Regions from separate parts of the Sphingomonas sp. NIC1 genome, predicted to be linked through region 1. Evidence: predicted binding sites of a transcription regulator. Region 1 holds the regulator's gene; each other region holds the start of a gene.

Region 1 (3,712 bases):
GTGCGCGGGTGGTTCGAGCCGCGGGAGGAAGCGCGCGCACGCCGTCTGGTACGCGGGCTCGGGTCGCTGTTGCTGACGGGCGTGGTGGTGGAGGCGGCGCTGATGCCGATCGCGGTCTATCACTTTCACAAGGCGGGCCTGTACGGGGCTGCCGCCAATATCGTCGCCATCCCGCTGACGACGTTCGTCGTCATGCCGCTGGAGGCGGGCGCGTTGGTGCTGGACACGGTCGGGCTGGGCGGGCCTGTGTGGTGGTTGACCGATGGGGCGCTGCGCGGGCTGCTGTGGCTGGCGCATGTGGTGGCGGATGCGCCGGGCGCGTCGCTGGCGGTGCCGTCGATGCCGCTGGGGGCGTTTCTGTCGATGATCGCCGGTGGGCTGTGGCTGGCGCTGTGGAGTACGCCCGTACGCTTGGTCGGCGTGCTGCCGATCGTCGCCGGTGCCGTCTGGGCGGCGTCGACCCCGCCGCCCGATCTGCTGGTGACGGGGGACGGGCGGCATATGGCGATTCGGGTGGGCGGTCGGCTGGCGCTGCTGCGCGATCGCGCCGGGGACTATACGCGGGCGATGCTTGCCGAAAATGGCGGGACCGATGGCGAGCCTTGGCTGCTCGACGATCTGCCGGAGGCGCGGTGCAGCCGCGATGCGTGCGTGGCGGTCCTGCGGGACGGGGGAGGGCAGTCGTTCCGCGTCCTGGCCACCCGCAGCGGCTACCAATTGGCATGGCGGGATGTGGTCGCGGCCTGCGGGAGGGCGGACGTCGTGGTGAGCGACCGGCGGCTGCCGCGGGCGTGCCGGCCGCGCTGGCTGCGGCTAGACGCGCCCGTGCTGCGGCGGACCGGCGGCGTCATGCTGACCCTGGCGAGCGGGTGTGTGCGGACCGTGACGCAGCCAGGGGATCGGCATCCGTGGCTGGTGGGAGCCAAGGTCGCCCCGCCTCGGCCGGACGATATCCCGACGGCCATGCCTCCGCGATGACCCCAGTCTGCGCGCTGGTCTCGGTCTGAGCCTTTGCGACGGGGCGCTGCTTCCCGTAGCGGCATGGAGTTCGGGTCGATCCTTCATTGCTTCGCTACGCTCGCAATGATGCCCCTGTCTGAACATCTGATATTAAAGGACTTTCAGCCACCCAATGAGCGGGAAGCCGAGATGCCCTACCCTCGACGGAAGGCTGAAGGCGCCGTTTGGAAAGTCACAAAAGTCTCACGGACGATCGTATGTTGCGGCGCGCCACCACGCCGGGATCGTGTCAGTCGTAGCGGCGCAGGATACCCGACAACTTGCCCTGCACGCGGACGTGCGAGGGAACGTAGCGCTGCGGCTCATAGGCGCGGTTGGCGGGATCGAGACGGATCATCGCGCCTTCGCGACGGAAATATTTGAGCGTCGCCTCGCTATCCTCGATCAACGCAACGACGATCTCGCCATCGCGGGCGATGTCGGTGCGGCGGATCAGCGCATAGTCGCCGTCGAGAATGCCGGCTTCGACCATCGAATCGCCGGACACTTCCAGCGCATAATGTTCGCCGGTGCCGAGCAAGGCCGCGGGGACGGCGAGCATCGAACTGCCTTCGAACGCCTCGATCGGCACGCCGGCTGCGATCCGGCCGTGCAGCGGGATTTCGACGACGTCGTTCGCGGGCGGGGGGGCGGGACGCACGTTGCCCGTAGCCGGCGGGCTCGGCGGCGCAGCGGGAGCGGGCGTTTCCGGCGCCTTGCGTTCGGAGCGTTCCGGCATGCGCAGCACTTCCAGCGCACGCGCGCGGTTGGGCAGGCGGCGGATGAAGTTGCGTTCCTCGAGCGCGCTGATCAGGCGGTGGACGCCGGACTTGGACTTTAGGTCGAGCGCGTCCTTCATCTCCTCGAACGACGGCGAGATGCCCGTCTCCTCGAGCCGGTCGTTGATGAAGCATACAAGCTCGTGCTGCTTGCGCGTGAGCATAAGCGGTCCTTCCCCGTCAGAACAGACGCGGAACTTCTAGGGAACAATTCGTGGGGCGTCAAGCGATGACGAGGATTTCCGCCGAGTCGCCCGCGCGCGCGACGGGGGCACCGACCGGCCGCACGATCAGGCAATGCGAGCGCGCCAGCGTTAGCAGCATCGAACTGTCCTGAATGGTCGAGGCAAAGGCGCGGCCGTCGCGCAGTTCGGCGCGCAAATAATCGGTGCGCGGGCCGTTGGCCGGCAAATCTTCGCCCAGGATCGCCATCGTGCTGCGCGGCAGCGGGTTCGCAGCGCCGGACAGGTGCGCGATCAATGGTTTGACGAAGAGTAGGGCGGTAACGAAGGCGGATACCGGGTTGCCCGGCAGGCCCAGCACCTGCATCGCGCCACGCCGTCCCGCCATCATCGGCTTGCCCGGCCGCAGTGCGATCCGCCAGAAATCGATGACGCCGCCCGCCGCCTCCAGTGCCGGCCGCACGAGATCGTGGTCGCCGACGGACGCGCCGCCGGTGGTGACGAGCAGATCGGCGTCGACGCGTCCGAACGCGTCGCGCAGGCGATCGAGGTCATCGGGCAGGATGCCGAGGTCGATCAGCTCGATCGGCAGGTCGGCGAGCATCGCCGCCAGCATTGCGCGGTTCGATTCGGGCAGCGCGCTAGGGTCGCCGCCGGTGCCCGGATCGACCAGTTCGTCGCCCGTCGCGCAGATGGCGACGCGCACTCGGCGGTGGACCGCGATCGTGCCGATGCCGCCGGTCGCGGCGACGGCGATGCGCGCGGGCGTCAGCCGCTCGCCCCGCGCGATCAGGCGATCCCAAGCGTGAAAGTCGAGGCCGCGGCGGCGGGTGTTGCGGCCGAGCGTTGCCGGGCCTTCGCCAGTCAGGTGGATCGTGGTGCCGTCCGCGCCCACCTCTTCCTGCACCATCACCGTGTCGGCGCCGGCGGGCATGGCCGCGCCGGTGAAGATGCGTACCGTTTCGCCCGGCCCGACGGTGCCGGTAAAGGGGCGACCGGCGGCGCTTTCGCCGATCAGCGTCCAGGGTCCGGGCAGATCGGCGAAGCGGATCGCATAGCCGTCCATCGCCGACAGGTCGGCGGCGGGCTGGGTGCGGCGGGCGGCGATGTCGTCCGCCGCCCAGCGGCCGGCGGCGGCGGCGAGCGGCACGGTTTCGGTCCCGACTGGCGGGGCGTGCGCGAACAGCCGCGCCTGGGCTTCGTCGATCGGGAGCAGCGCCATGGCGTCAGGCGCGCCAGTCGCCCGACGCGCCGCCGGCCTTTTCGAGCAGGCGGATGTCCGAGATCGTCATCGCGCGGTCCATCGCCTTCGCCATGTCGTAGATGGTGAGCAGCGCGACCGACACGGCGGTCAGCGCCTCCATCTCGACGCCGGTCTTGCCGTCGGTGGCGGTGAGCGCAGTCGCGGTGATGCCGGCATCGTCCAGCGTCAGGTCGAGCGTGACGCGGGTGAGGGGCAAGGGGTGGCAGAGCGGGATGAGGTCCGCGGTCTTCTTCGCCGCCATGATCCCGGCGACGCGGGCAACGGCGAGCACGTCCCCCTTCTTCGCGGCGCCATCGCGGATCGCGGCCAGGGCGTCGGGGGCGATCGCGATGCGACCGGTGGCGACTGCGCGGCGCTGCGTCACCGCCTTGTCGCCCACATCGACCATATGCGCGGCGCCGTCGGCGTCGAGATGGGTGAGGCGGCTCACCCGACCAATGCCCGCGTCGCGGCCTCGACGTCGTCGGCACGCATCAGCGCTTCGCCGA
Region 2 (3,712 bases), 590 kb from region 1:
CGCTCGTCGCGTTGAGCAGATTGTAGCATTTCGACTGGGTCATCCAGTCCGGCCGCCGTGCCGGCCCGCCACGCGCGGTATCGACCAGCAACGCGGCCAGCAGAAAGGCGAGGCTTGCGAGGATCAGCCCTTTCAGCGCGCCGAAGCCGAAGCCCAGCGCCCGGTCGACCGGCCCCAGGATCGAGGTGCGCGTCCGCTTGCCGATCGCATTGGCGACGAGCTTGCCGCCCAGATAGGTGCCGCCCGCGATGATCGCGAACGCCGCCACCGCCGCGCCCGACGGCGTGCCGACCGTCCCCGCCAGCTTGGCCGCGAGCGCGACGTGGAACAGCTTCAGCATCGCGACGATCGCCACCCAGGCGAACATCGACAACACCTCCGCGACGAATCCCCGCCGCGCGCCGAGCAGCGCCGCGCCCCCGACGAGCAGCAGGACGATGATATCGAGTGCGGTAAGACCCATAGACCCTCGGGAATAAGGACGCGGAACGCCCGCGGCTAGTCCTGCATCGGATGAAGTGTGATGCGTGGCGGAGAACGGGACGCCGCTACGCCGCGAGCGCCGTCCGTGACGTTTTATCGCGGCCCTACCCAATTGCCACGACATGCGTGTGGCGCCCGGCGTTTGCCGCCCCGCCTTCCCCACCCACCGCCGTCATTCCCGCGCAGGCGGGAATCCAGATGCGCTACCGTTAGCGAGAGAGCCGCAACGTCAGAGGTTATGGATTCCCGCCTGCGCGGGAATGACGGCGGTGACGGGACGACGGCAGAAACGAGCCATGGGCGGAGCAAGACAACCGCCCCGCCTCTCCCTGCGAACCCGCCGAAGCCCCTCACCCCCGCCCCAGCATATGATCCACGAACTGCCCCAGCGTCCGGAACCCCGTCAGCCGCAATGCGCTGTCGTCCTTGGCCAGCGCGATCGGCACCATCGCGCGTTCGAAGCCGAGCTTCCCCGCCTCCTTCAGCCGCAGCGCGCCATGCGCCACCGGGCGCAGCTCGCCCGACAGCGCGACCTCGCCGAACGCCACCGCATCGACCGGCACCGGCCGCTCGGACAGCGCCGACACCAGCGCCGCCGCGACCGCCATGTCCGCCGCCGGGTCCTGCACGCGATAGCCGCCCGCAATGTTCAGATAGACTTCCGCCGTCGCAAAGCTCAGACCACACCGCGCCTCCAGCACCGCCAGGATCATAGCCAGCCGCCCGCTGTCCCAGCCGACCACCGCACGCCGCGGCGTCGCACCGCTGGCGAGGCGCACGACCAGCGCCTGGATCTCCACCAGCACCGGCCGCGTCCCCTCCAGCGCCGGGAACACAGTCGTCCCGCTCACCCCCTCATCGCGCTGCGTCAGGAACAGCGCCGACGGATTGGCGACTTCGGCCAGCCCCTCGCTCTGCATCGAGAACACGCCGATCTCGTCCGTTCCACCGAAGCGGTTCTTGATCGACCGCAGGATGCGATACTGGTGGCTGCGTTCTCCTTCGAAGCTCAGCACCGTGTCGACCATATGTTCCAGCACGCGCGGCCCCGCGATCGACCCGTCTTTAGTGACATGGCCGACGAGCACCAGCGCGGTCCCGCGTTCCTTGGCGAAGCGGATCAGTTCCTGCGCCGATGCGCGCACCTGACTGACCGTGCCCGGCGCGCCCTCGATCAGGTCGCTGTGCATCGTCTGGATCGAATCGATCACCAGCAATGCCGGCGGCGCGCCGATCGACAGCGTCGTCAGGATATCGCGTACTGAGGTCGCCGCGGCGAGCTGCACCGGCGCGCTTCCCAGACCCAGCCGCCGCGCGCGCAGCCGGACCTGGTCCGCCGCTTCTTCGCCCGACACATAAGCGACCGACCGCCCGGCCAGCGCGAACTTCGCCGCCGCCTGCAGCAGCAATGTCGACTTGCCGATCCCCGGATCGCCACCGATCAGCGTCGCCGACCCTTCGACGAAGCCGCCACCCAGTGCCCGGTCCAGCTCGGCGATTCCCGTCGCCATCCGTTCGGGCAGCGCGATCTCGGCATCCAGCCCGACCAGCTGCACCGTCCGCCCACCGGTGTGCAGATTATGCTTGGCCTGGAACGGCGTAACGACCGCACCCGCCTCTTCGACCAGCGTATTCCATTCAGCGCAATCGCCGCACTGCCCCGCCCAGCGATGCGACACCGATCCGCACGCCTGGCACACATATCGTTTCTGCGGTTTCGCCATGGCGACGGGTGTAGCGGAATGAGAACGATAAGGGAACAGATTTTGGGTCTGCGCTCGCTTCGCATCCCCCGTCACCCCGGACTAGTTCCGGGGTCCACTTATCCGCACGGGGGAGTCCCGAGCCTCCAGCCGTCCCCCTGCCGCCCGGTGGACCCCGGAACCAGTCCGGGGTGACGGAGTGGATGAGGCAACCGCACGCGCGACAAGACCAACCGTCGACAACCACCCCCAAGCGACATAGTCACGCCGCAATCGCAACGCTATGGCCGGCGCCATCATGCACCCGTCGGACCTTCGTGTCGCGCTCTTCAGCGGCAATTACAATTACACCCGCGACGGCGCCAACCAGGCGCTGAACCTGCTCGTGCGCCACTTGCTCGACCGCGGCGTGCAGGTCCGCGTCTATTCGCCGACGATCGATCCGCCCGCCTTCCCGCCGACCGGCGACCTCGTGTCGGTGCCGGCGATCCCGATGCCCGGCGGCCGCGCCGAATATCGCCTGGGCCGCTATCTGCCCAAAGCGACGCGTGAGGATCTGGAGGCGTTCGCGCCCAACATCGTCCACGTCTCCGCGCCCGAATTCCTCAATCACGGTGCGGTCACCTGGGCACGCCGCCACGGCGTGCCCTCGGTCGCGTCGTTCCACACGCGCTTCGAAACCTATTTCCGCTATTATCGGATCGGCTTCATCGAACCAATGATCAAGGCGATCATGACGCGCTTCTACAACCGCGTCGATCGCGTCATGCCGCCCAGCCCCAGCATGGGCGAAGCGCTTCGCGAATGGGGCGTCACGACACCGATCACCATCTGGTCACGCGGCATCGATCACGATCGCTTCACGCCGGACCGGCGCGATTGTGCCTGGCGCCGCAGCCTCGGCATCGCCGATCATGAGGTCGCGATCGGCTTCCTCGGCCGGCTGGTGAAGGAAAAGGGCCTCGACGTCTTTGCCGAGGTGGTGAAAGAGCTCACCCGCCGCGGCGTGCCGCACAAGGTGCTCGTCGTCGGCAAGGGCCCGGCGGAAGACTGGTTCGCGCAACAAGCCCCGCACGCGATCTTCGTCGGCTTCCAGTCGGGCGACGACCTCGGGCGCGCGGTCGCGTCGATGGACGTCTTCTTCAACCCCTCGATCACCGAAACCTTCGGCAACGTCACCACCGAAGCCATGGCCGCCGGCGTCCCCGTCGTCGCGGCGCGCGCCACCGGCGCGGTCGATCTTGTGGAGGACGGCGTCACCGGCTTCCTCGTCGATCCGAAAGACATTGCGGGCTATGCCGACGCCATCGAACGCATCGTCGCCAACCCCGCGCTGAAGGCCAGCATGGGCGAAGCCGGCCACGCCAAGGCCGCGCAATACCGCTGGGACACGGCGAACCAGGCGGTGCTCGACACGTACCTGGAACTGCACGACGGACAGTCCGCCGCTCGCTAGGCGCCGCATCCCGCCGCAGCTCTTGTCGTGTCCTAGCGGGCGGACGCCCTGAAGGGGCCCCTACACCAAT
Region 3 (3,712 bases), 740 kb from region 1:
GTCAGCATAGAGACCGCACGCGACGAGGCGGTCGAGGTCGCCGGGTTCGCCATCGACACCAGCCGCGTGCATGGGAAGGCCCGTGTGACACTCTTGCGGGCCGCCTGATCGCAACAGGAGGGAGCCATGGCGACGCAGTTCATTCCCCACCATTACGATGCCCCGCGACGCTCGGGGCCGCAGGCGGTGGTCGGATGGGTGCATCATCCCTTGCCCAAGGGCATCGAGCTGGAGGTGCAGACGACGCCGTCCGCACAGGCGCTCGACAATCAGCAGATCGCGACGACGCGGCTGGTGCTGAGCCGCAACCAGGCGCTGCTGCTCGCCAGCTTCCTGCTCAACGCCACCGGCTATTCCGAGGCCGACGTTCCGAAACGCAGCGTGTCGCGCTGGCCGCGCTGGTTCAGTCGGCGGTCCTGATCCGCGGCAACAGTGCGAGGCCGGCGAGGCTTACGAGGCCCGCCGCGACCAGATACAGCCCGATCCACCACAGCCCCCGCGCGGCCAGTGCCTGTGCCGCGATCGGCGCGAGCGCCCCGCCCAGGATGCCGCCGACGTTGAACGTCATCGACACGCCGGTGTAGCGCACGCCCGCCGGAAACAGCGTCGGCAGCCAGCCGCCGAGCGGGCCATAGGCAAAGCCCATCACGAACAAGGCAAAGGCCAGCCACGCGAACACCACGAACAGCGATCCGGCACCCAGCATCGGCCCCATCAGCGCGCCGGCGACGATACAGCCCAGAAAGCCGATCACCAGCATCCGCTCCGCCCCCGTACGGTCCGCCAGCACGCTCGCGACGATCACGCCCGCGGCGAGAAACAGGATCGCGACCAGCTCGACGCCGAGCAGCGCCGTCTTGTCATAGCCCAGCGTCGTCGTGCCGTAGCTCAGCGTAAAGGCGGTCGCGAGGTAGAAGAGCGCGAAGCACGCCACCACCCCGCCGGTGCCGGCCAGCAGCGCGCGGCCATGACCGGCGAACAGCGTCGCGAGCGGCACCTTGGGCAGCGCTTCGGCCTTGGCCGCCTCGACGAAGGCGGGCGTCTCGGTCAGCTTCAGCCGGATCCAGAGGCCGAGCGCGACCAGCACTGCGCTCACCAGGAACGGCAGGCGCCACCCCCAGGCGCGGAACTGCCCGTCGCTCAGCATCAACCCCAGCAGCAGGAACAATCCGTTCGCCAGGATGAAGCCGACCGGCGCCCCCAGCGGCGGGAACATGCCCCAGGTGTTGCGCCGATGCGGCGGTGCGTTCTCGACCGCGAGCAGCGCGGCGCCGCCCCATTCGCCGCCCAGCCCGAGCCCCTGCCCCAATCGCATCAGGCACAACAGCAGCGGCGCCCAGATGCCGAATTGTCGATAGGTCGGCAGGAAGGCGATCGCGACCGTCGATCCGCCCATCAGCAACAGGCTGGCGACCAGGGTCGACTTGCGCCCGATCCGGTCGCCGAAATGCCCGAACACCGCCGCACCGATCGGCCGCGCGAAGAAGGCCACGGCGAAACTCGCGAAGCTCATCATCTGCCGCGCCGACGCACTTTCCCCCGGAAAGAACAGCGCCGGAAACACCAGCGCCGCGGCGGTGGCGTAAATGTAGAAATCGTAGAATTCCACCGCCGTGCCGACGAGGCTCGCGGTCAGAATCCGGCGCGGCGAGGCTGGCGTGCCGGCGGCGTCTGGGACTGTGGCGGCAGGGGATTGGCTCATGCCGCCCTTCTAACCCCCAAATAAAGGCATCTGGCAACAAAGTTGCCATCCCTTCGCAACATTCGGCCGCTAGCGGGGTGCCACCGCGACTCCCCTCCCCCTGTGGGTCGCGATGTATCGGTCGCCTTTCTGTCGACTGGTGCTCCCTGAACTACGGGGCGGCCGCACCGGTGGCTGCCCCGATTTTTCCGGGCTTGCCGCGCTCGCAGCTTGCCGAGCCAAGCGCCGTTCCCTACCTGTTCGCCGGTGACCGACACCGCCTCCCCCGCCGCCCTGCAGGATCCGCCGTATCTCAAGGGGTTGAACCCACCGCAGCGCGACGCGGTGCTCACCACCGAAGGCCCGGTGCTGATGCTGGCCGGCGCGGGTACGGGCAAGACCGCGGCGCTGACCGCGCGGCTCGCGCATCTGCTGTGGACGCGCAAGGCGTGGCCGTCCGAAATTCTCGCCGTCACCTTCACCAACAAGGCCGCGCGCGAAATGCGCGAGCGCGTCGGCCGGATGGTCGGCGACGCGGTGGAGGGCATGCCGTGGCTCGGCACCTTCCACGCGATCGGCGCCAAGATGCTCCGCCGCCATGCCGAGCTGGTCGGGTTGCAGTCGAACTTCACGATCCTCGACACCGACGATCAGCTGCGGCTGCTCAAGCAACTGATTGTTGCTGCCGACATCGACGAAAAGCGCTTCCCCGCGCGCAGCCTCGCCGGCCTGATCGACGATTGGAAGAACAGGGGCCTGGTCCCCGCCGATATCGATGCCGGCGAGAGCGAACGCTACGCCAACGGGCGCGGCGGCGAACTGTACGCGCAATATCAGGCGCGGCTGCGCAGCGTGAACGCCTGCGACTTCGGCGACCTGCTACTCCACATGCTCACCATCCTGAAGACGCATGCCGACGTGCTGCGCACCTATCAGGAGCGCTTCAAATACATCATGGTGGACGAATATCAGGACACCAACATCGTCCAGTATCTCTGGCTGCGGCTGCTGGCGCAGACGCGCAAGAACATCGCCTGTGTCGGCGACGATGATCAGTCCATCTATTCGTGGCGCGGCGCGCAGGTCGAAAACATCCTGAAGTTCGAGAAGGATTTTCCCGGCGCCAAGGTGATCCGCCTCGAACAGAATTACCGGTCGACGCCCCACATCCTCGGCGCCGCATCTGGCGTGATCGCGCATAACGGCGGGCGGCTCGGCAAGACGCTGTGGACCGAACTCGATGTGGGCGAAAAGGTCCGCGTACTGGGGGTGTGGGACGGGCCCGAAGAAGCCCGCCGGGTTAGCGACGAGATCGAGGCGGCGCAGCGGAACGGCACCCCGCTCGACCATATCGCCATCCTCGTCCGCGCGCAGCACCAGACGCGCGAGTTCGAAGACCGCTTCATCTCGATCGGCATGCCGTACCGCATCGTCGGCGGCTATCGCTTCTACGAACGCGCCGAAATCCGCGACGCGCTTGCCTATCTCCGCATCGTCAACCAGCCGTCGGACGATCTGGCCTTCGAACGCATCGTCAACGTCCCCAAGCGCGGCCTTGGCGACAAGGCGATCGCCAAGATCCACCAGCTCGCCCGCGCCGAGGGCGTGCCGCTCACCATTGCCGCCGCGCGCATCCTCGACACCGACGAACTGACCCCGCAGGCGCGCCGCGCGCTCGGCAATTTCGTCGGCGACATCGCCCGCTGGCGCGACCGGGCACGCGACCTGCCGCATGCCGAACTCGCGCGGCAGATGCTCGACGAATCGGGCTATACCGCGATGTGGCAGGCCGAAAAGTCGGTCGAGGCGTCCGGGCGGCTCGAAAACCTGTCCGAACTCGTCCGCGCGATGGAGGAATATGAATCGCTCGGTGCGTTCTTGGAACACGTCAGCCTCGTCATGGACAAGGACGGCGCGGTGCAGGCGCCCGAGGTGACGATCATGACGATCCACGCCGCCAAGGGCCTCGAATTCGACACCGTCTTCCTGGTCGGTTGGGAAGAGGGCCTGTTCCCCTCCCAACGTGCGATC
Region 4 (3,712 bases), 1.6 Mb from region 1:
GCGCAATTGGTGCCCGCCGCGCAGATGTACACCGGCAGGACGATGCCGGGGTTGTTCGACGCGACCGACGGTGCGCCGCCGAACGGCTGCGTGTTGCGGATCGCCGAGGGCGTGCCGTTAATGCTGACATCACTGCGGCTGTAGCTGCCAGTGATATAGCCTTCGACGTTGTCGGCGATGCGGACGCTGACGCGGCCCTGCAGCGAGTAGCGCTCCTGCAGCGGCTGAATCTGGCGATACAGGTCGACCAGGTCGTACTTGCAGCCGGTGCCCTGCGCCGAACCGGTGGTGACGGCGAACGTGTCGCGCGCGCAGTTGGCTAGGCCCAGCGCGTCGTAGCGCGTGGTCAGCGGCGCGCCGACCTGGCCGGCGAGCGGGTTGTTAAGGTCGGTCTGGCGGACGCGCGTGACATAGGCGGTCGGGACGTTGACGGTCAGCGACTGGTCGGACGCGTTATTGTCCAGGCCGCCGATCGAGGTCAGGTCCTGCGTGTTGTATGGGAAGCCGCGGCTGTGGTTCGACACGCGGCCGTCGCGCTGATATTCGCCGTTCAGGTAGACGTTGAAGCCCTGGCGGTCATAATCGCCATAGCCCAGCGTCAGCTGCGCGCGCTGGTGGCTGGCATCGCCGCGCTCAGCGACGCCGCCCTCGACCAGGCCGTCGATGCCGGTGAAGTGCTTCTTCAGGATCACGTTGACGACGCCGCCGATCGCATCCGCGCCATAGGTCGACGATGCGCCGTCCTTCAGCACTTCGATCCGGTCGACCAAGCTGAACGGAATCGAGTTGAGGTCGACATAGGCGTTATGGCCGTCGTCGTTCAGCGGGAAATTGGCCGAGCGCAGCCCGTCGATCAGCACCAGCGTCGACGAGACGCCGAGGCCGCGCAGCGACACGGCCGAACCACCGGCCGAGAAGCCCGACTGGAAGCCGGTGCCGATCGAGCCCGCGCTGTCCGCCGAGATCGAACGGATCGCGTCCGACGCGGTGGTGATGCCTGCCTTGGCCAGCGTGTCGCTGGTCAGCACGGTGACCGGCGACGGGGTTTCGGTGTCGGTGCGACGGAACAGCGAACCGGTGACGACGATGTCGCTCGCCTTGTCCTGATCGCTCGCGCCCTGCGTCGTGGTCGGATCGGTCTGCTGATCCTTGATCTCGAGCTGCGCGGGCGTCTGCGTCGCGGTCTGCGCGAACGTCGGAGCGGCCCCCAGCACCAGCGCCAGCGGCGTCGCCGCGGCGAGCAGAGCCGCCTTGCGCGTCACATCGAATCGAGCGGTTTTCGTCACGTATATCCCCTTTGCAACGGCGCCGTTTTCGGTCGCCCCATGCGTCATCGATTTGGAATGTCAGTCTTCTGGACTGCGTGACGCTTGTGTGACTGTCTTGCTCGCGTAAAGCACGTACTACTGACCTATTTCCGCTTTCAGCAACGTTGCGTTGCAAAACAGCCACAGCGAGTGGTGCTATGTTGCGCGGAAGGCCCGGTCACCGACCCCAAGTTGCCGCGACTGGCGGAATGCGGAAATGCCACCCTCGCATCTCCGCCGCGCGGAGCGATGGCGCACACGGGCGCGCGGACTGATCGCTATCGCTCGCGGCGCTAAATGGACATCATCGCGGGTGCACCCTGGACGGTCCCGGCGCCATACAATCGGCCCATATGTCGGACGGACAGTGAGCGCCGCGCAAACCCCGCCGCGTCAGTCTTTCCGACCAAACAATCGCCCCAGCATCGCCTCCGCCGCCTTGCCCACCGCCTCGGCGATCGCCTGCGGATCGGGCTGGGTCTGCGTGCCCTGCGGCGGGACGGGCGGCACCGGGGGCACGGGCGGCACCGGTGCCTCGGGCGGGCGCGGCGCGTCCGGCTTGGCGGCGCGCTCGGTGCGTCCCTTGGCCAGCGCCGCGGTCGCCGCAGCCGCCGCCATCGTCAGCCCCGCCGCCAGCATCTCGCGCCCCTGCGGGCTGTTCGCCTTCTCCAGCAGCGCCCCGCCCACCTCGCGCACCTCCTTGGGCAGCTTCACGCCCAGCACTTCCTTCGGAAGCTTCGCCTTCTTGTGCTTCTTGCCCATCGCGCCTTCTCCTCGTGTGGCACAGACGTAAGACACCGCCGCCTTGCTTTCAATGTGGCTCGAAATCGCGCGCAAGCGTTCCTACCTGCCAGACTAGCATCAGAAACAGAACAGAAGTAGAACCCGCTTCATGCTGACCAAAATCTCCGTCCGCGGCGCGCGCGAGCACAATCTCAAGGACGTCGACGTCGACATCCCCCGCGACACGCTGACGGTCATCACCGGCCTGTCGGGGTCTGGCAAATCGAGCCTCGCCTTCGACACCATCTATGCCGAGGGGCAGCGTCGCTACGTCGAATCGCTGTCGGCCTATGCGCGCCAGTTCCTCGAGCTGATGCAGAAGCCCGACGTCGACCATATCGAGGGCCTGTCGCCCGCCATCTCGATCGAGCAGAAGACGACCTCGCGCAACCCGCGCTCCACCGTCGCGACCGTCACCGAAATCTACGATTACATGCGCCTGCTCTGGGCGCGCGTCGGCATCCCCTATTCGCCCGCCACCGGCGAGCCGATCGCCGCGCAGACGGTCAGCCAGATGGTCGACCGCGTCATGGCGCTGCCCGAGGGCACGCGCCTGTACCTGCTCGCCCCCGTCGTGCGCGGGCGGAAGGGCGAATATCGCAAGGAACTCGCCGAATGGCAGAAGGCGGGCTTCACCCGCGTCCGCATCGACGGCACGATCCATGAGATCGACGAAGCCCCCGCACTCGACAAGAAATACAAGCACGACATCGAGATCGTCGTCGACCGCCTCGTCGTCCGCGCCGATGCCGCCACGCGGCTGGCCGAAAGCTTCGAAACCGCGCTGAAGCTCGCCGACGGCCTCGCCTATATCGACCCGGCCGATCCCGTCGAACCGCACACCCCCAAGTCCGAAGTCCTCGGCGACAACGCGCCCGCCGGCCGCATCGTGTTCAGCGAAAAGTTCGCCTGCCCGATCAGCGGCTTCACCATCGCGGAGATCGAGCCGCGCCTGTTCAGCTTCAACGCCCCCCAGGGCGCCTGCCCGGCGTGCGACGGCCTCGGCGAAAAGCTGCTGTTCGACGAAGACCTCGTCGTCCCCAATCACGACCTCAGCATCAAGAAGGGCGCCGTCGTCCCCTGGGCGAAGTCCAACCCGCCCAGCCCCTATTACATGCAGGTCCTCGGCTCCCTCGCGCGCGAATATAAATTCGACCTCGATACGCCGTGGAAGGACCTGCATCCCGAAACGCAGGACGTCATCCTGTTCGGCACCAAGGGCAAGGCGGTCACGCTCACCTTCGTCGACGGCAAGAAGAGCTACGACGTCAAGAAACCGTTCGAGGGCGTGATCGGCAACCTCAACCGCCGCCTGCTCCAGACCGAGAGCGCGTGGATGCGCGAGGAGCTGGGCAAATACCAGTCGTCGCGCCCGTGCGAGGTCTGCCACGGCGCGCGCCTCAAGCCCGAAGCGCTCGCGGTCAAGATCGCGCATACGGACATCGCCCACGCCACGCACCTCAGCGTGGTCGACGCGCTCGCCTTCTTCACCGATCTGCCCAACCATCTCGGCGACCAGCAGCGCGCGATCGCCGAACGCATCCTGAAGGAGATCGTCGAGCGCCTGGGCTTCCTCAACAATGTCGGCCTCGATTACCTCAACCTCGATCGCACGTCGGGCA

Evidence for each region. Region 1 encodes LexA, which represses DNA repair genes until DNA is damaged. Its sites were predicted from a motif close to GTTCCNCNCTTGTTCT; they were not measured.
Region 2: a site for LexA is predicted at 2,229-2,244, ahead of radA (DNA repair protein RadA). Genes of this name have one in related genera too.
Region 3: a site for LexA is predicted at 1,930-1,945, ahead of A7E77_RS13540 (ATP-dependent helicase). Genes of this name have one in related genera too.
Region 4: a site for LexA is predicted at 2,177-2,192, ahead of uvrA (excinuclease ABC subunit UvrA). Genes of this name have one in related genera too.

What each region holds. Positions count from the first base shown of each region.
Region 1 is NZ_CP015521.1:192,240-195,951, reverse strand. Features, by position in the region: gene A7E77_RS01035 (ComEC/Rec2 family competence protein) at 1-978, shown strand, start outside; gene lexA (transcriptional repressor LexA) at 1,250-1,942, opposite strand; gene A7E77_RS01025 (molybdopterin molybdotransferase MoeA) at 2,001-3,182, opposite strand; gene moaC (cyclic pyranopterin monophosphate synthase MoaC) at 3,187-3,654, opposite strand; gene trpC (indole-3-glycerol phosphate synthase TrpC) at 3,651-3,712, opposite strand, start outside.
Region 2 is NZ_CP015521.1:3,008,808-3,012,519, reverse strand. Features, by position in the region: gene A7E77_RS14180 (CvpA family protein) at 1-463, opposite strand, end outside; gene radA (DNA repair protein RadA) at 834-2,207, opposite strand; gene A7E77_RS14170 (glycosyltransferase family 4 protein) at 2,485-3,642, shown strand.
Region 3 is NZ_CP015521.1:2,864,454-2,868,165, reverse strand. Features, by position in the region: gene rsmD (16S rRNA (guanine(966)-N(2))-methyltransferase RsmD) at 1-108, shown strand, start outside; gene A7E77_RS13550 (hypothetical protein) at 127-420, shown strand; gene A7E77_RS13545 (MFS transporter) at 404-1,702, opposite strand; gene A7E77_RS13540 (ATP-dependent helicase) at 1,949-3,712, shown strand, end outside.
Region 4 is NZ_CP015521.1:1,832,884-1,836,595, reverse strand. Features, by position in the region: gene A7E77_RS08875 (TonB-dependent receptor domain-containing protein) at 1-1,334, opposite strand, end outside; gene A7E77_RS08870 (hypothetical protein) at 1,701-2,069, opposite strand; gene uvrA (excinuclease ABC subunit UvrA) at 2,200-3,712, shown strand, end outside.